Regions from separate parts of the Pseudomonas sp. 25 R 14 genome, predicted to be linked through region 2. Evidence: predicted binding sites of a transcription regulator. Region 2 holds the regulator's gene; the other holds the start of a gene.
The links. The regulator sigma-54, encoded in region 2, starts transcription at its own class of promoters, with help from an activator protein. The targets are predictions, from matches to a motif close to ANTGGCATNNANNTTGCTNT.

Region 1 (7,628 bases), on a different contig from region 2:
TTTTTTTGCCTGGCCTGGCTAGATCAATACGGTCGCTATACCCGACTGAGGCACGCTGCCTCGCTTCCCCCACAACTCGATGCGACCGTCGATCACGGCCATCGAATGACCATTATATTCAACCGTCCCCACCTTACTGCTTCTCAAGTCGGCATCCGTAGCCGGCCTGTAAAGCCCCTTCAGCCCCAAGCGATCCAGGCCCTCACGAGAGTGCTCACCATCGTTGAGGCTGTTCATCGCCGCCATGAAACTGTGTCCAGCCGTACCGTCGTTGTTTTCCATCTGCGCCCGCTTGGCACTCGCAGCGTACAGAACGTTGGCATCAGTCATCATCGCCGGATCATCACCCTTGAAGTGCGCGTGCGTGGCCGCTTGCCTCAACTCATCTTTGGACAAAGAAAGCTTGAAGCCGTCACGCATGGTTACGTCATAACCTGCGCTCGTCTCGTTCACCGTTTTGAAGACGTCCGTGGGCTTCTGGCCATACCGCATCATTGCGGCCTTTATCGACGAAACGGTAACGCAGTTGCCATCTGGGCCCTGGCTGAAACCACTCCAGATGTTGTTCGGTTTTTCCCCTGGCTTGCTGTTATCGGGCTTGTAGTTGAAATGCTTGGAGCCTTCGGTAACCGGCTTATTACCCATGGCCTCGGAGGGACCAAACCCTCCCGGCTTCACCCCACCACCTCCACCTCCACCTCCACCACCGCCACCGCCACCGCCACCGCCGCCCTTGGGTGGTGGTGGAGTTACACCATCACTGGGAAACCATTCGTCCAACATCCGTTTGAGAAACTCAAGAAACTTGTCATCCGCTTCCTGAGTCAGCTTGTTAAGCGTTTCCTTGAATTTCTCATCACCCAGTTTCTGACGCAGATCATTCAACTTATCGCGCAGATCCTGAGCCGTCTGGGTCTTGCCTGCTTGCTCGGCATCAAACAGCTGACCGAGCAAGGTCTTGACCGCAGGCAATTCGCCAACAGGCCCGGCAGGAGCAGACTCCTTACGCGCAACTGCCGGTACAAAGTTAATGCGCCCAGCATCTGGCGCGGACACTCCTGCTCCCCACATACCAAGCCCTCCTCTTGATGGATGAGCCTCATGGGCTCTTGTCCAATCATTGGTGCGTCGGGGCCAAGGCGTTCCTCCTCACATTTTTCTGCGCGTAACTCAATCCACGGCGGACTCTTTTCCTGCGCCCACAAAAAAGCCCCTCCGAAGAGGGGCTTCTTGTGCAGCGCTAGCGCATCACGTCATCTGAATGATGGTCTGCATGATGGTGCTCTGGGTGGAGATGGTCTTGGCGTTCGCCTGGTAGTTGCTTTGGGCCTTGATCAGGTCCACCAGCTCATTGGTCAGGTTGACGTTGGAGTTCTCCAGGGAGTTGGCCACGATCGACCCCAGAGTTCCGGCTTCTGGTGCATCGTAGCCAGGCTGGCCCGAGGCGAAGGTTTCTTTCCAGGTGGTGCCACCGGCAGGCTGCAGGCCTTGTTCGTTGTTGAAGCTGGCCAAGGAAATCTGACCAATGGCCTTGCTTTGCTGGTTGCTGAAGGTGGCGAACAGTACGCCGCTGCCGTCGATTTTCAGCCCGGTGATTTCGCCGGTGGCGTAGCCATCGGTAATCGGCGGGTTGCGGTAGCTGGCCGAGTTGTACTGGGTGATGCTGGACATATTGATCGCAATACCACCCGGGTTGGCGGCAGCGCCGTTGTCCGGGTTCCATACGCCATTATCCATGACGCCCGGCTTCCAGTTGCTGATGGTCAGGGTGGTGTTGGATACGGTACTTGGCGGGGTGACAATCCCCTTCAACGCACCCGCGGTATCAAATGTCACCGTCGAGGCCACCGGAGCAACCGCGCCAGTGCCCTTGACCGGTGTACCGTCAGGGTTGCGGCCATCGATCAGGGTGTAGGACTTCCAGGTGTTGGAGCCGGTTTTCACCATGTACTGCACCATCTCATGGGCGTTGCCTTGAGTGTCATACAACGTGGTGCCGTATTGCTCGGTAAACGAGGTCGCTACCGTTGGATCAAAAGGACTGGTCGCCTGGTCGATCACCGGCTTCGAAGAGTTCAGGTTGCTGGTCGAATCAACCTTGGTCGACGCTTTCGGCGGCAAGTTGGACAGGTTGATCCGCAGATCGGTCAGGCCGCTCTTGGTGATCTTGCCGTCTTCATCGGCCGCATAGCCCTGCAGGCGCGAAGTGCCGGTGTTGTTGGTGATGTAGCCATCCTTGTCCGGCTTGAACGAGCCGTTACGCGTATATTCCAGCGAACCGTCACTGCCCTTCTGCACGAAGAAGCCCCCGCCCTGGATGCCCATGTCCAGCAAGCCACCGCTGCTGGTCACTTCACCCTGGGTGAACTGCTGGGAAACGGCGGCCAGGTTGACGCCAGTACCGATGGTTTTGTTGCCAGTGCCCAACCGGGACGCCGCGTAGATATCAGCGAACTCTGCACGGGACGACTTGAAGCCGGTGGTCGCGACGTTGGCGATGTTGTTGCCGGTCACGTCCAGTTGTTTGTTGGCCGCATAGAGGCCGCTAAGGCCGATATTAAAAGACATGTTTCTCTCCTCTTGCCGTATTTAGCCGGCTCTATGTACCGATAGTCTGAATTTGCGACAGCTTGATGCTGCCCATGCCGCCAGAAAGATTGAGCAGCATTTCGCCGCCGGTCTGGCTCAAGGTCACGCTGGTGACCGTAGCCGGCAGCGAGGTTTTCAGGGCAACCGAATCACCGGCATCATTCTTGGTGCTGGCCGCAAAGGTGTAGGTGCCGGAATCAAGCTTCTCGCCCGCTTCGTTCTTGCCGTCCCAGATAAAGTCCGACTTGCCGGCGCTCTGGGCGCCCAGCTCGATAGTCTTGACCAGCTTGCCGTCCTTGTCGGTGACCTTGACGGTGACGTTGCCCACCGACGAACCCACGGCGACCGAGCCGGTGAAGCTCTTGCTCGTATCGACCATGGCCTTGCCGGTTTCGATAATGACCGAGCGCCCTACCAGCGACGACGCTTGCAGTGCCTGCGACGACTTGTAGTTGCCGGTGATGGTGTTCACCGAGTCGTTCAACGTGTTGATGCCTTCCAGGCTGCTGAACTGCGCCAGTTGCGCCACGAACGCGCCGTTATCCTGGGGCGACAGCGGGTTCTGGTTCTTCAACTGCGTAACCAGCAGTTGCAGGAACGCATCCTTGCCCAGGGACTGGTTACCCGAGGCGGCCTTGGCGGTATCGGCCAGGTTGCCCTGGTTGGCCTTGGCATCCTTGACCTTGGAGTCGAACAGACTCTGGATCGTCGACTGACTCGACACATCGTTAGTGACGGACATTCTTTAGCGCCCCTTATCACTGACCCAGGGTCAGGACCTTCTGCATCATGGCTTTGGCGGTGTTCATCATTTCCGCGTTGGTCTGGAACGAGCGACTGGCGGAAATCATGTCAGCCATTTCCTCGACCACGTTGACGTTGGGGTAGTACACGTACCCCTTTTCATTCGCGGCGGGGTGATTGGGTTCGTAGCGCGCATCGAGGTTGCTCTGGTCTTCGACCACACCCAACACCTGGACGCCCTGGCCCGCAGCATCCTGGTTCTGGAACAACGATTCGCTGCCACCGCTCTGAGCGCCCTGGAACATGGTGGCGAAGACCGGGTGCCGGGCACGGTAGGTCTGGTCGATGCTCGACGACACCGTTTCGGCGTTGGCAATGTTACTGGCGACCGTGTTCAGACGCGTGGTCTGGGCGCTCATGCCACTACCGGCAATATTGAAAACACTGGATAGAGACATGACTTACTCTCCGCGCAGGGCTGACATCAGCCCTTTGAATTTGCTGTTGAGCAGGGTGAAGCTGGCCTGGAAGTTCACCGAGTTCTCGGCGTAGTTCGATTGCTCCAACTGCGCATCGACCGTGTTCTGGTCGATCGACGGCTGCATCGGCGTGCGATACATCAGCGACTCGTCGCCATTGCTCAGGCCCTGCGCTTCGATATGACGGTTATTGGTCATGTTCAAGGCGAAGGAACCGTTCTTGGTCTTGTCACTCTGTGCGGCGAGCACGGCAGCAAAGTCCAGGTCCCGAGCCTTGTAGTTCGGGGTATCGGCGTTGGCGATGTTGTTAGCCAGGACTTCGGCACGCTGGGCGCGGAAGCCCAGGGCTTGTTCGTGGATACCGAGCGCTTTATCGAAGCTGATGCTCATGGCGGAGACCTTTAGGGCTGACCTGCTTTTCGTAACAGGGATATAGCAAGCGCCATGCCAGCTTTGTCAGGCCTAATAAATCAGGGGGTTAGGGAGGTATTGCCGGCGGCAATGGCGGAAAAGCGGCAAGCGCTTTCCGCGAAGCGCCAGTAAAGCGGCAACGAGCGTTGCCGCTATCCAAGGTGTGACACAAACAAATGTGGGAGCGGGCTTGCTCGCGAAGGCGGTAGATCAGTTGTTTGATACTTGACTGACACACCGCCTTCGCGAGCAAGCCCGCTCCCACACAATCCCGCTCCCACATTTTGGGTTGGACGCTATTTGGCCTGGTAGATAATGCCCGGGCTGCACTGCACCATCTGGTAATGATCCGGCAAGCCGTTCAGCGCCTCGGACGCACCGAGGAACAGATAACCACCACGCTTGAGCGTGCCATGGATGCGCAACAGGATGTCTTTCTTCACTTCAGCCGAGAAGTAGATCAAAACGTTGCGGCAAAACACGATGTCGAACTTGCCGAGGCTGGCGTAGCTGTCCAGCAGGTTGAACGAGCGGAACTCCACGCGACTCTTGATCGGCGCCTTGATCGCCCAGCGGCCGGCGCCCTTGGGGTCGAAGTAACGCTGCAGGCGCTCCTGGGACAAACCGCGCCCCAGGGCCAGGCTGTCGTACTCACCGGTCTTGCAGTTGGTCAGCATGGTGCCGGACAAGTCAGTGGCAACAATTTGCACCCCGGCCTTCAACTGACCCATGTTGGTCCGCTCGAACTCATCGATGGACATCGACAGCGAATACGGTTCCTGCCCCGACGAACACGCCGCCGACCAGATGCGCAAGCGCTGGCCAGGGCTGGCCTTGATTGCCTCGGGCAAGACCTTGTTCTTGAGCACCTCAAAGGGATAGGTGTCACGAAACCACAGGGTTTCGTTGGTGGTCATGGCATCGACCACCATTTCCTTGAGCCCGCTGCGCGGCTGGCCCTGGATGCGCTGCACCAGCTCGCCCAGGGACTTGATGCCCTGCTGTTCCATCAATTTGTTGAGACGGCTTGATACCAGATATTGCTTGTTTTCACCGAGCAATATGCCACAGGCTTTTTCCAGGAATACCCGGAACTGTTCGAAATCCAAATTACCCGTAGACAATGAAACCGCCTCTTAACTCGTGTGACCGCCAGGGAGAAAGCCCCTAGCCGTGATCTGCAGATTTGATCCGTTCGACGACCCGGGAGGCCAGGTCATCAGGACGGAATTTGGCCAGGAAGTCATCGGCACCGACCTTCTTGACCATTGCCTGGTTGAATACACCGGACAATGAAGTATGCAGGATGATATGCAATTTTTGCATGCGTGGGTCGTTGCGTATCTCGGCCGTGAGGGTGTAGCCGTCCATTTCCGGCATCTCGATGTCGGAAATCATCATCAGGAACTCTTCTTCCGGCTTCTTGCCTTCATCGACCAGCTTGCGCAGATAGTCCAGGGCCTGGCGACCATCATTGAGCGCCACCACCTCGACACCGACGGTCTGCAGGCAACGGGACACCTGCTTGCGCGCCACCGAGGAGTCATCCACCGTCAACACCCGCAAGGACACGGCCTTTTGCTGGGTCTGTTCATCCACGACGCCTACCGAAATATGCTCCGAAGTCGGCGCCACTTCCGCCAGGATCTTCTCCACGTCGATGATTTCCACCAACTGGTTATCGACCCGCGTCACTGCCGTGAGGTAGTGATCGCGCCCGGTGCCCTTGGGTGGTGGATGGATTTCTTCCCAGTTCATGTTGACGATACGTTCCACCGAGCGCACCAGGAAACCCTGAGTCTTGGTGTTGTATTCGGTGATGATCACAAACGGGTTTTCGCGATCCTGCAAGCCAGGCGAACCGGTGGCCATCGCCAGGTCAAGAATCGGAATCGTCGCGCCACGGATGTTGGCCACGCCACACACGACCGGGTTGGACTTGGGCATTATGGTGAGCTTGGGGCATTGCAGCACCTCCCGCACCTTGAAGACGTTGATGCCATATAGCTGCTTGCCATCGAGTCGAAACAGCAACAACTCCAGGCGATTCTGCCCTACCAGCTGTGTGCGCTGGTTCACTGAATCCATTACACCCGCCATGCCCAGACTCCTACGCTACAAAACTTACGGGTACGACGCGCACCCAACACGAAACGGCACGCGCTTTGCTTTTTATTGGCCATGGACATCAAAACGACAGTTTCCCGACGCCTTCGCTCGCCACAGTACCGCAGATTGCTCTGCGCCTGGATGGCGTTGGCGTTGCTTGCCTTGGGCACAGGCCATCAGGCCCGTGCCGACAACGTCACCTTGCCTGATCTGCTTATCGGCGTCACTCAAGGCTTTCTTGAGTTCACTGTAGAAGATTATCTGGCGACCACCCAGACACCGGGCCGTTATGAAATCCAGGTCAACCAGCTGGACCCGCGCTTGCGCATGCCCATGTGCGACAAGGAATTGACAGGCTCCCTGGAAAGCCCGGCCCAGCCCATTGGCCGTGTGACCGTGCGCGTACGCTGCGACGGCAGCTCGCCCTGGACCGTGTTCGTACCAGCTCAGGTCCGACTGTTTCGCGACGTAGTGACCGTCTCCCGCCCACTCAAGCGCACCGGCATCATCGGTTTTGAAGACGTTGCCCTGCGTGAACGAGACATCAGCCAGATCAGCCAGGGCTACCTCACCTCGGTGGACCAGGCCGTGGGGCAAAAACTGACCCGACCAATGGTCACCGACCAAGTCATCACCCTGGTTCACCTGGAACAGGCTGAAGTCGTGCGCAAAGGTGACCATGTGGTGATATCCGCCAGCAGTGGCGGCCTGAACGTGAAAATGCCGGGGGAAGCCCTGGCCAATGGCGGGATGAGCGAGCAGATCCGCGTGAAAAACCTCAATTCCAAGCGCGTGATCAAAGCCCGGGTAACGGCCCCGGGCCAAGTGGAGGTCGCGCTATAGATCACTGGCGTGGGACGCTGGCTTTTCCTACACTGTGCACACGATGTCGCTGTGCATAGGTTTATTGTCGATCGAGCCTAAAGTTTGTCCGGGTATGGCCGAAAACATGGCAAGCGTCCAAATACCCAGAGGTTTTTTAACATGGTCATTGATTTCAGCCGATTGAATAACGCCCAGCCAACGCCCGGCGGCACGCGCACCAGCGCGGCCAAGGACAGCGTTGAAGCCAAGGCCCCGGCGCTGCCCGCCAAGGCAGAACAAACCGCATCGACCCAAAGTGGCGAATCGGTGCATTTGAGCAATGAGGCTCAACAGTTGCAGAAGATCACGGACTCGCTGCGCGATCAGCCGGTTGTCAATAAAGCCCGTGTGGCCGAGTTGAAGCAGGCGATTGCCGATGGCAGCTATCAGATCGACAACGACCGTTTAGCCAGCAAAATCATCAAAGCCGAG
Region 2 (7,628 bases):
CGGCAGGTTCTGGCCGTTGACCCAGACTTCCCCGGCGGTGGGACGCAACTGCATGCCCATCAGGCGCAGCAGGGTCGTCTTGCCGCAGCCGGACGGCCCCATGATGCCCGTCACCTTGCCGCGGGGAATGCGAATATCGACATTATTGAAGATGCTGCGCGTACCGCGCTTGAAGGAAAGGCCCTTCAGCTCGACCGCGTAGGCGTTATCGGCACTCATCTAAACTCCTTGGGATGCAGCTTCTCACTCAGACACCATGCTTGGGACAACTGCTTGCGACAGTTAGACACATGTGGACTGCGCGGACCGAACTGGCGGCGAACTATATCACTGCTGACATAAAGCGCCCAAGGCCGGAGCAGCGCTTGTTCAGAAAGAGGACAGGTAAAAAGCGCAATTGAGACTGATCTCGCGCTCAAGAAGCACAACACCTGACGAACTTGCGTGAGGGAATTGATCATTACCGCTATAATCGCCGACTTTTCGTCAGGCTATACGATTTCAGACATGAGCCAATCCAGCGACCTTATTCAATCCGCACAACGCACCATCCGCCTCGAACTTGAAGCCGTAGAAGGCTTGCTGGCCCATATCGACGCAGATTTCGTACGCGCCTGCGAGATGATCCTGGCCAGTAAAGGCCGGGTTGTCGTGGTCGGCATGGGCAAGTCAGGCCATGTCGGCAACAAGATTGCCGCCACCCTGGCCAGCACTGGCACCACCGCATTTTTCGTGCACCCGGCCGAAGCCAGCCATGGTGACATGGGCATGATCACCCGTGATGACGTGATCCTGGCCCTGTCCAACTCCGGCACCACCAACGAAATCGTGACCCTGCTGCCGCTGATCAAGCGCCTGGGCATCAAGCTGATCAGCGTGACCGGCAACCCGGATTCGACGCTGGCCAAGGCCGCCGAAGTGAACCTGAACGTGCACGTGGCCCACGAAGCCTGCCCGCTCAACCTGGCGCCGACCTCCTCCACCACCGCCGCCCTGGTCATGGGCGACGCGCTGGCCGTGGCCCTGCTGGAGGCCCGCGGTTTTACCGCCGAAGATTTCGCCTTTTCCCACCCTGGTGGCGCCCTCGGTCGTCGCCTGCTGCTGAAAGTGGAAAATGTGATGCATTCCGGCGATGAGCTGCCACAGGTACAGCGCGGCACGTTGCTCAAGGACGCCTTGATGGAAATGACCCGCAAGGGCCTGGGCATGACGGTGATCCTGGAAGCCGACGGTCGCCTGGCCGGGGTATTCACTGACGGCGACCTGCGTCGCACCCTGGACCGCACCATCGATATCCACACCGCGACCATCGATCAGGTCATGACCCCCCACGGCAAGACCGCCCGCGCCGAAATGCTCGCGGCTGAAGCCCTGAAGATCATGGAAGACCACAAAATCGGCGCCCTGGTGGTGGTCGACGATGCCGATCACCCGATCGGCGCCCTGAACATGCACGATTTGCTGCGCGCAGGAGTGATGTAAATGAGCAACGACCTGTTGCAACGGGGCAAGGCCATCAAACTGGCAATTTTCGACGTGGACGGCGTGCTGACCGACGGCCGCCTGTACTTTCTCGAAGACGGCAGCGAATTCAAGACCTTCAACACGCTGGACGGCCAGGGCATCAAGATGTTGATGGCCTCCGGTGTGCAAACCGCGATCATCAGTGGTCGAAAGACACCCGTTGTGGAACGCCGCGCACAAAACCTGGGGATTCCTTACCTCTACCAGGGGCGCGAGGATAAACTGGTGGTTCTGGATGAGCTTCTTGGCAAACTCAACCTAAGCTATGAGCAGGTCGCCTACTTGGGCGACGACTTGCCTGACCTGCCGGTGATTCGCCGCGTAGGCCTGGGCATGGCCGTGGCCAACGCCGCGTCGTTTGTCCGCGAGCATGCCCACGGCATCACCCAGGCCCGTGGCGGCGAAGGCGCCGCCCGCGAGTTCTGCGAGCTGATCCTGCGTGCCCAGGGCAGCCTTGAAGCGGCCCACGCCGCCTACCTATAGAGCCTTCTATGCTGAGCAAAAAGATTCGCAACTTCCTGATATTCGGAGCCATCGCCGCGCTGTTCCTGGCGGTGGGCTACTGGAATATCAGCCCGGAGCGCTTCCTCGACCAGCCTGTTGTGCAGGCCGATCAGGGCGCCATCGACTATTACGCCACCAACGCCTACAGCGTGCAGTTCCTGCCTGACGGCAAGGTGCAATACGAAATGACGTCGGACAAGGTCGAACACTTGAAGGCTTCGGAGGTCACATTGCTGACCAATCCCGACCTGAACCTGTATCGCGGCACCGAATTCCCGTGGCATGTCACCAGCAAGCGTGGCGAGGTCAACCCGGACGGCACCGAAGTGGAGCTGATCGATTCGGTGCGCGTTGCGCGCACCGACGCACAGAACCGCGAGACCATCATTACCAGCAGTCGCATGACCGTATTCCCACAGAAGCAATATGCGCAGACCGAGCAAGACGTTAGAATCGACGGCGCTGGCGGTGTATCGACTGGCAAGGGAATGAAAGCGTATTTGAAAGAAAGCAGGATACACCTGCTATCGAACGTAAGAGGACAGTATGAGGCTCGTTAAAACCCTCCCTATTTTGCTCGGTCTGGGCGCAGCACTGGGAAGCGTGAGCGCCTGGGCTCTGCCGAACGATAGCCAGCAACCGATCCACATTCAGGCTGACGATGCGCAACTGGATGACAAGCAAGGTATCGCGACCTACAAGGGCGATGTAATCATCACCCAAGGCTCGATGAAAATTACCGGCAATACCGTGACCCTTACCCGCACCCCGGCCGGCGACATCGACGTCGTGACCTCGGTGGGCAACCTTGCCTATTTCGAACAGAAGCAGAATGCCGCCGATCCAGGTCCGATCAAAGGCTACGGCGTAACCATCCAGTACCACGCGCCGCAAAACCGCATCGTACTGACTGATCGTGCCAAAGTGATCAGCAGCGACGGTAACTCGACCGAAGGCGAGAAAATTGTCTACGACACCGTCAAGCAAGTTGCGACTGCCGGCCGCGCCAATGGCACCAAGGTCACCGCGCCACGTCCGCGCATTGACATGGTTATCCAGCCGAAGAAGAAGGCCCAGTAATGGCAACCCTGAAAGCCCAGCATCTGGCCAAGGCCTATAAAAGCCGTCAGGTCGTGCGCGACGTCAGCCTGTCGATCGACAGCGGCCAGATCGTCGGCCTGCTTGGCCCCAACGGTGCCGGCAAGACCACCTGCTTCTACATGATCGTCGGCCTGGTCCAGGCTGACCAGGGCCGTGTTTTGATCGACGACCTGGACGTCAGCCATCAGCCAATGCACGGTCGTGCACGGGCCGGTATCGGCTATCTCCCCCAGGAGGCGTCGATCTTCCGCAAACTGTCAGTGTCCGACAACATCATGGCGATCCTTGAAACCCGCAAGGAACTGGATCGCGACGGACGCCGCCAAGAGCTGGAAAGCCTGTTGCAGGAGTTCCACATCAACCACATTCGCGACAACCTCGGCATGAGCCTGTCCGGCGGCGAGCGTCGTCGTGTGGAAATCGCCCGCGCCCTGGCCACTGCACCGAAGTTCATCCTGCTCGATGAACCCTTCGCCGGTGTCGACCCGATTTCGGTTGGCGACATCAAGCAGATCATCCATCACCTCAAGGCCAAGGGGATCGGCGTGCTGATCACCGACCACAACGTGCGTGAGACCCTGGATATCTGCGAAACCGCGTACATCGTCAACGATGGCCAACTGATTGCCGAAGGTGACTCCGCTACCATCCTGGCCAACGAACTGGTCAAGGAAGTGTACCTGGGGCACGAATTCCGCCTGTAAACACTGTGGTGTCAGGACATTCGCCATCAGGCGCGGGAGTCAATAAAAACCTCATTATTTTTATTGTTACCGCGCTCTAGGCAAAGCCCCCGATATCAGGCATATAATTTGCTTATGTTTGGCGCTCACGCGCCCTGTCGTGGATGGCGCATTGCGCCGGCGAATAAGGTGTTAAGCCCCTGCCATGAAACCATCGCTAGTCCTGAGAATGGGCCAGCAGCTGACGATGACACCGCAGCTGCAACAGGCCATCCGCCTGCTCCAATTGTCGACCCTGGACCTGCAACAGGAAATCCAGGAGGCCCTGGAGTCCAACCCGATGCTCGAACGCCAGGAAGAAGGCGACGACTTCGATAACGCCGACCCGCTGGCCGACAACATCGAGCAAAAACCCAATACCGACGTCCAGGAGCCGTCCTACCAGGAAACCGCACCCACGGTGGATAACCTGGAAGAAGGCGAATGGAACGAACGCATTCCCAATGAACTGCCGGTGGATACGGCCTGGGAAGACGTCTACCAGACCAGCGCCAGCAGCCTGCCCAGCAACGACGATGACGAGTGGGACTTCACCACCCGCACCTCCGTTGGTGAGAGCCTGCAGAGCCACCTGCTGTGGCAATTGAACCTCGCCCCGATGTCCGACACCGATCGCCTGATCGCCGTGACCCTGATCGATTGCATCAACAATCAGGGCTACCTGGACGAGACCCTCGAAGAAATCCTTGAGGCTTTCGACCCGGAACTGGATATCGAGCTGGACGAAATCGAAGCAGTCCTGCACCGCATCCAGCAGTTCGAGCCTGCCGGCATCGGCGCCCGCAACCTCAGCGAGTGCCTGCTGCTGCAACTGCGCCAGTTGTCGGCCAAGACCCCATGGCTGGCCGAAGCCCAGCGCCTGGTCACCGATTACATCGACCTGCTGGGCAGCCGCGACTACAGCCAGTTGATGCGCCGGATGAAGCTCAAGGAAGACGATCTGCGCCAGATTATCGAACTGGTACAGAGCCTCAACCCGCGCCCCGGCTCGCAAATCGAGTCCAGCGAAGCCGAATACGTCGTCCCCGACGTGATCGTGCGCAAGGACAACGAGCGCTGGCTGGTGGAACTGAACCAGGAGTCGGTGCCGCGCCTGCGCGTCAACCCGCAGTACGCCGGTTTCGTACGCCGGGCCGATACCAGTGCCGACAACACGTTCATGCGCAATCAGTTGCAGGAAGCGCGCTGGTTCATCAAGAGCCTGCAAAGCCGTAACGAAACCCTGATGAAAGTGGCTACCCAGATCGTCGAGCACCAGCGCGGCTTCCTGGAATATGGCGACGAGGCGATGAAACCGCTGGTACTGCATGATATTGCCGAAGCGGTTGGCATGCATGAATCGACCATTTCCCGGGTAACCACCCAGAAGTTCATGCATACCCCACGGGGAATTTATGAACTGAAATACTTTTTCTCCAGCCATGTCAGCACCTCCGAAGGCGGCGAATGCTCGTCCACGGCGATCCGCGCGATCATCAAAAAACTGGTTGCCGCGGAAAATCAGAAAAAGCCGTTGAGTGACAGCAAGATCGCTGGTTTACTGGAGGCACAAGGCATTCAGGTCGCCCGTCGAACCGTCGCCAAGTACCGCGAGTCCCTTGGGATCGCGCCTTCCAGCGAGCGTAAACGGTTGATGTGACGGGCGGGCCACAGCGTTCCAGTGGCGGGTATTCCTACCCGCCGCTTTATGCACTGGCAACGAAGGAGAAGCTGTATGCAAGTCAACATCAGTGGACACCAACTGGAAGTGACCGAACCGCTGCGCGCCTACATCAGCGAAAAACTCAAACGAATTGAGGGGCATTTCGACAAGATCACCAATGTGCAAGTCATCATGTCTGTCGAAAAGCTGAAGCAGAAAATCGAAGCCACCTTGCGTATACCCGGCGGGGAAGTAGTCGCCAATGCCGAGCATTCAGACATGTATGCCGCCATTGATGACCTGACCGACAAGCTGGATCGCCAAATCAAAAAGCATAAGGAAAAGCAGCAGAGCCTTCTTCAAGGCACGGGCCGCTAACACTCCCCACCCATGATTCGACTTGAAACCATCCTGACCCCCGGCCGTTCCCTCGTGAACGTGCCGGGCGGCAGTAAAAAGAAAGCCCTCGAACAGATTGCCAACCTGATCGGCCGCGAAGTGCCTGAGCTGGATACGCAAGATGTGTACGAGGCCCTGATTGCTCGTGAAAAACTCGGCTCGACCGGTTTTGGCAACGGCATCGCCATTCCACACTGCCGCCTCAAAGGCTGCGAAACCCCGGTCAGCGCCCTGCTGCACCTGGAGGCCCCCATTGATTTCGACGCCATCGATGGCGCCCCGGTTGACCTGCTGTTTGTCCTGCTGGTCCCGGAAGCCGCTACCGATGCACACCTGGAGCTGCTCCGGCAGATCGCCAGCATGCTCGACCGTGAAGAAGTACGTAAGAAGCTGCGCAGCGCTAGCACCAACGAAGCGCTGTATCAGGTTGTCCTGGATGAGCAAAGCGGGCAGTAATCATGCGTTTGATCATCGTCAGCGGGCGTTCCGGCTCGGGTAAAAGTACTGCCCTCAACGTGCTTGAGGACAATGGGTTTTATTGCATCGACAACTTGCCAGCAGGCCTGCTGCCCGAGTTGGCCGAACGCGCACTGATCCATACCGAGCTGGCTCAACCGCTGGTGGCTGTATCGATCGACGCACGCAACCTGCCCAGCCACCTCACGCGATTCCCGGAACTGCTTGAAGAGGTACGCGCCAAGCATATCCATTGCGACGTGCTGTACCTGGATGCCGACGAAGAAACGCTGCTCAAGCGTTTCTCGGAAACCCGCCGTCGCCACCCGCTGAGCAGCCCGCACCGTTCGCTGGCCGAAGCCATCGAGGACGAGACCAAGCTACTGGGGCCAATCATTGATTTGGCTGACCTCAAGATCAACACCACCAGCCTGAACCTTTACCAACTGCGTGACGCCATCAAGCTGCGCCTGCTGAACCAGCCGGAGCCCGGCACGGCCTTCCTGGTTGAATCCTTTGGCTTCAAGCGGGGTATGCCGGTAGACGCCGACCTGGTGTTTGACGTGCGCTGCCTGCCCAATCCCTACTGGAAGCCGGAACTGCGCGATCAGTCTGGGCAGGACCAGCCGGTGGCCGAGTACCTGGCAGCCCAACCGGATGTCGAGGAGATGTTCCAGGACATCTCCAGTTACCTGCTCAAGTGGCTGCCGCGCTTTGCCGCCAGCAACCGGGCCTATGTCACCATCGCCATCGGCTGTACCGGCGGGCATCACCGCTCCGTCTACCTGACCGAGCGCCTGGGCCAGGTCTTGCAGAAAACCCTCAAGAATGTCCAGGTTCGCCACCGCGACCTCAGCTGAAAGGAACACCTTCGCGATGCCCGCTCTGGAAATTGAAATCATCAACAAACTGGGCTTGCATGCCCGCGCGTCGGCCAAATTTGTCGGGGTTGCGGGCCAGTTTCCTTGCCAGGTCCGTGCCGGGCGTACGCCAGAATCCATGGTCGACGGCAAAAGCATCATGGCGATGATGATGCTGGCTGCCGGCAAGGGCACCACGATCCATCTGAAGACCGAAGGTGAGCAGGAACAGGAAGCGCTGGATGCACTGGTGAAGTTGATCAATAACTACTTCGATGAAGGCGAATAGCTCGCCTTTCCTGAATGCAGCACCAATCAATGTGGGAGCGGGCTTGCTCGCGATAGCTGGGTGTCAGCCGATATATATCTGACTGACCCACCGCCATCGCGAGCAAGCCC

Region 1: the regulator sigma-54 is predicted to act here: its motif matches at 4,245-4,264, upstream of flgB (flagellar basal body rod protein FlgB).

Annotation. Positions count from the first base shown of each region.
Region 1 covers NZ_CVTS01000047.1:65,719-73,346, forward strand. The annotation lists gene BFQ03_RS30275 (hypothetical protein) at 19-1,056, opposite strand; gene flgE (flagellar hook protein FlgE) at 1,249-2,568, opposite strand; gene flgD (flagellar hook assembly protein FlgD) at 2,600-3,331, opposite strand; gene flgC (flagellar basal body rod protein FlgC) at 3,348-3,791, opposite strand; gene flgB (flagellar basal body rod protein FlgB) at 3,795-4,202, opposite strand; gene cheR (protein-glutamate O-methyltransferase CheR) at 4,520-5,347, opposite strand; gene BFQ03_RS16385 (chemotaxis protein CheV) at 5,391-6,323, opposite strand; gene flgA (flagellar basal body P-ring formation chaperone FlgA) at 6,405-7,175, shown strand; gene flgM (flagellar biosynthesis anti-sigma factor FlgM) at 7,317-7,628, shown strand, end outside.
Region 2 covers NZ_CVTS01000065.1:303,915-311,542, forward strand. The annotation lists gene BFQ03_RS24625 (ATP-binding cassette domain-containing protein) at 1-219, opposite strand, end outside; gene BFQ03_RS24630 (KpsF/GutQ family sugar-phosphate isomerase) at 508-1,482, shown strand; gene BFQ03_RS24635 (KdsC family phosphatase) at 1,483-2,007, shown strand; gene lptC (LPS export ABC transporter periplasmic protein LptC) at 2,016-2,588, shown strand; gene lptA (lipopolysaccharide transport periplasmic protein LptA) at 2,575-3,108, shown strand; gene lptB (LPS export ABC transporter ATP-binding protein) at 3,108-3,833, shown strand; gene BFQ03_RS24655 (RNA polymerase factor sigma-54) at 4,018-5,511, shown strand; gene raiA (ribosome hibernation-promoting factor, HPF/YfiA family) at 5,587-5,892, shown strand; gene ptsN (PTS IIA-like nitrogen regulatory protein PtsN) at 5,905-6,369, shown strand; gene rapZ (RNase adapter RapZ) at 6,372-7,229, shown strand; gene BFQ03_RS24675 (HPr family phosphocarrier protein) at 7,246-7,518, shown strand.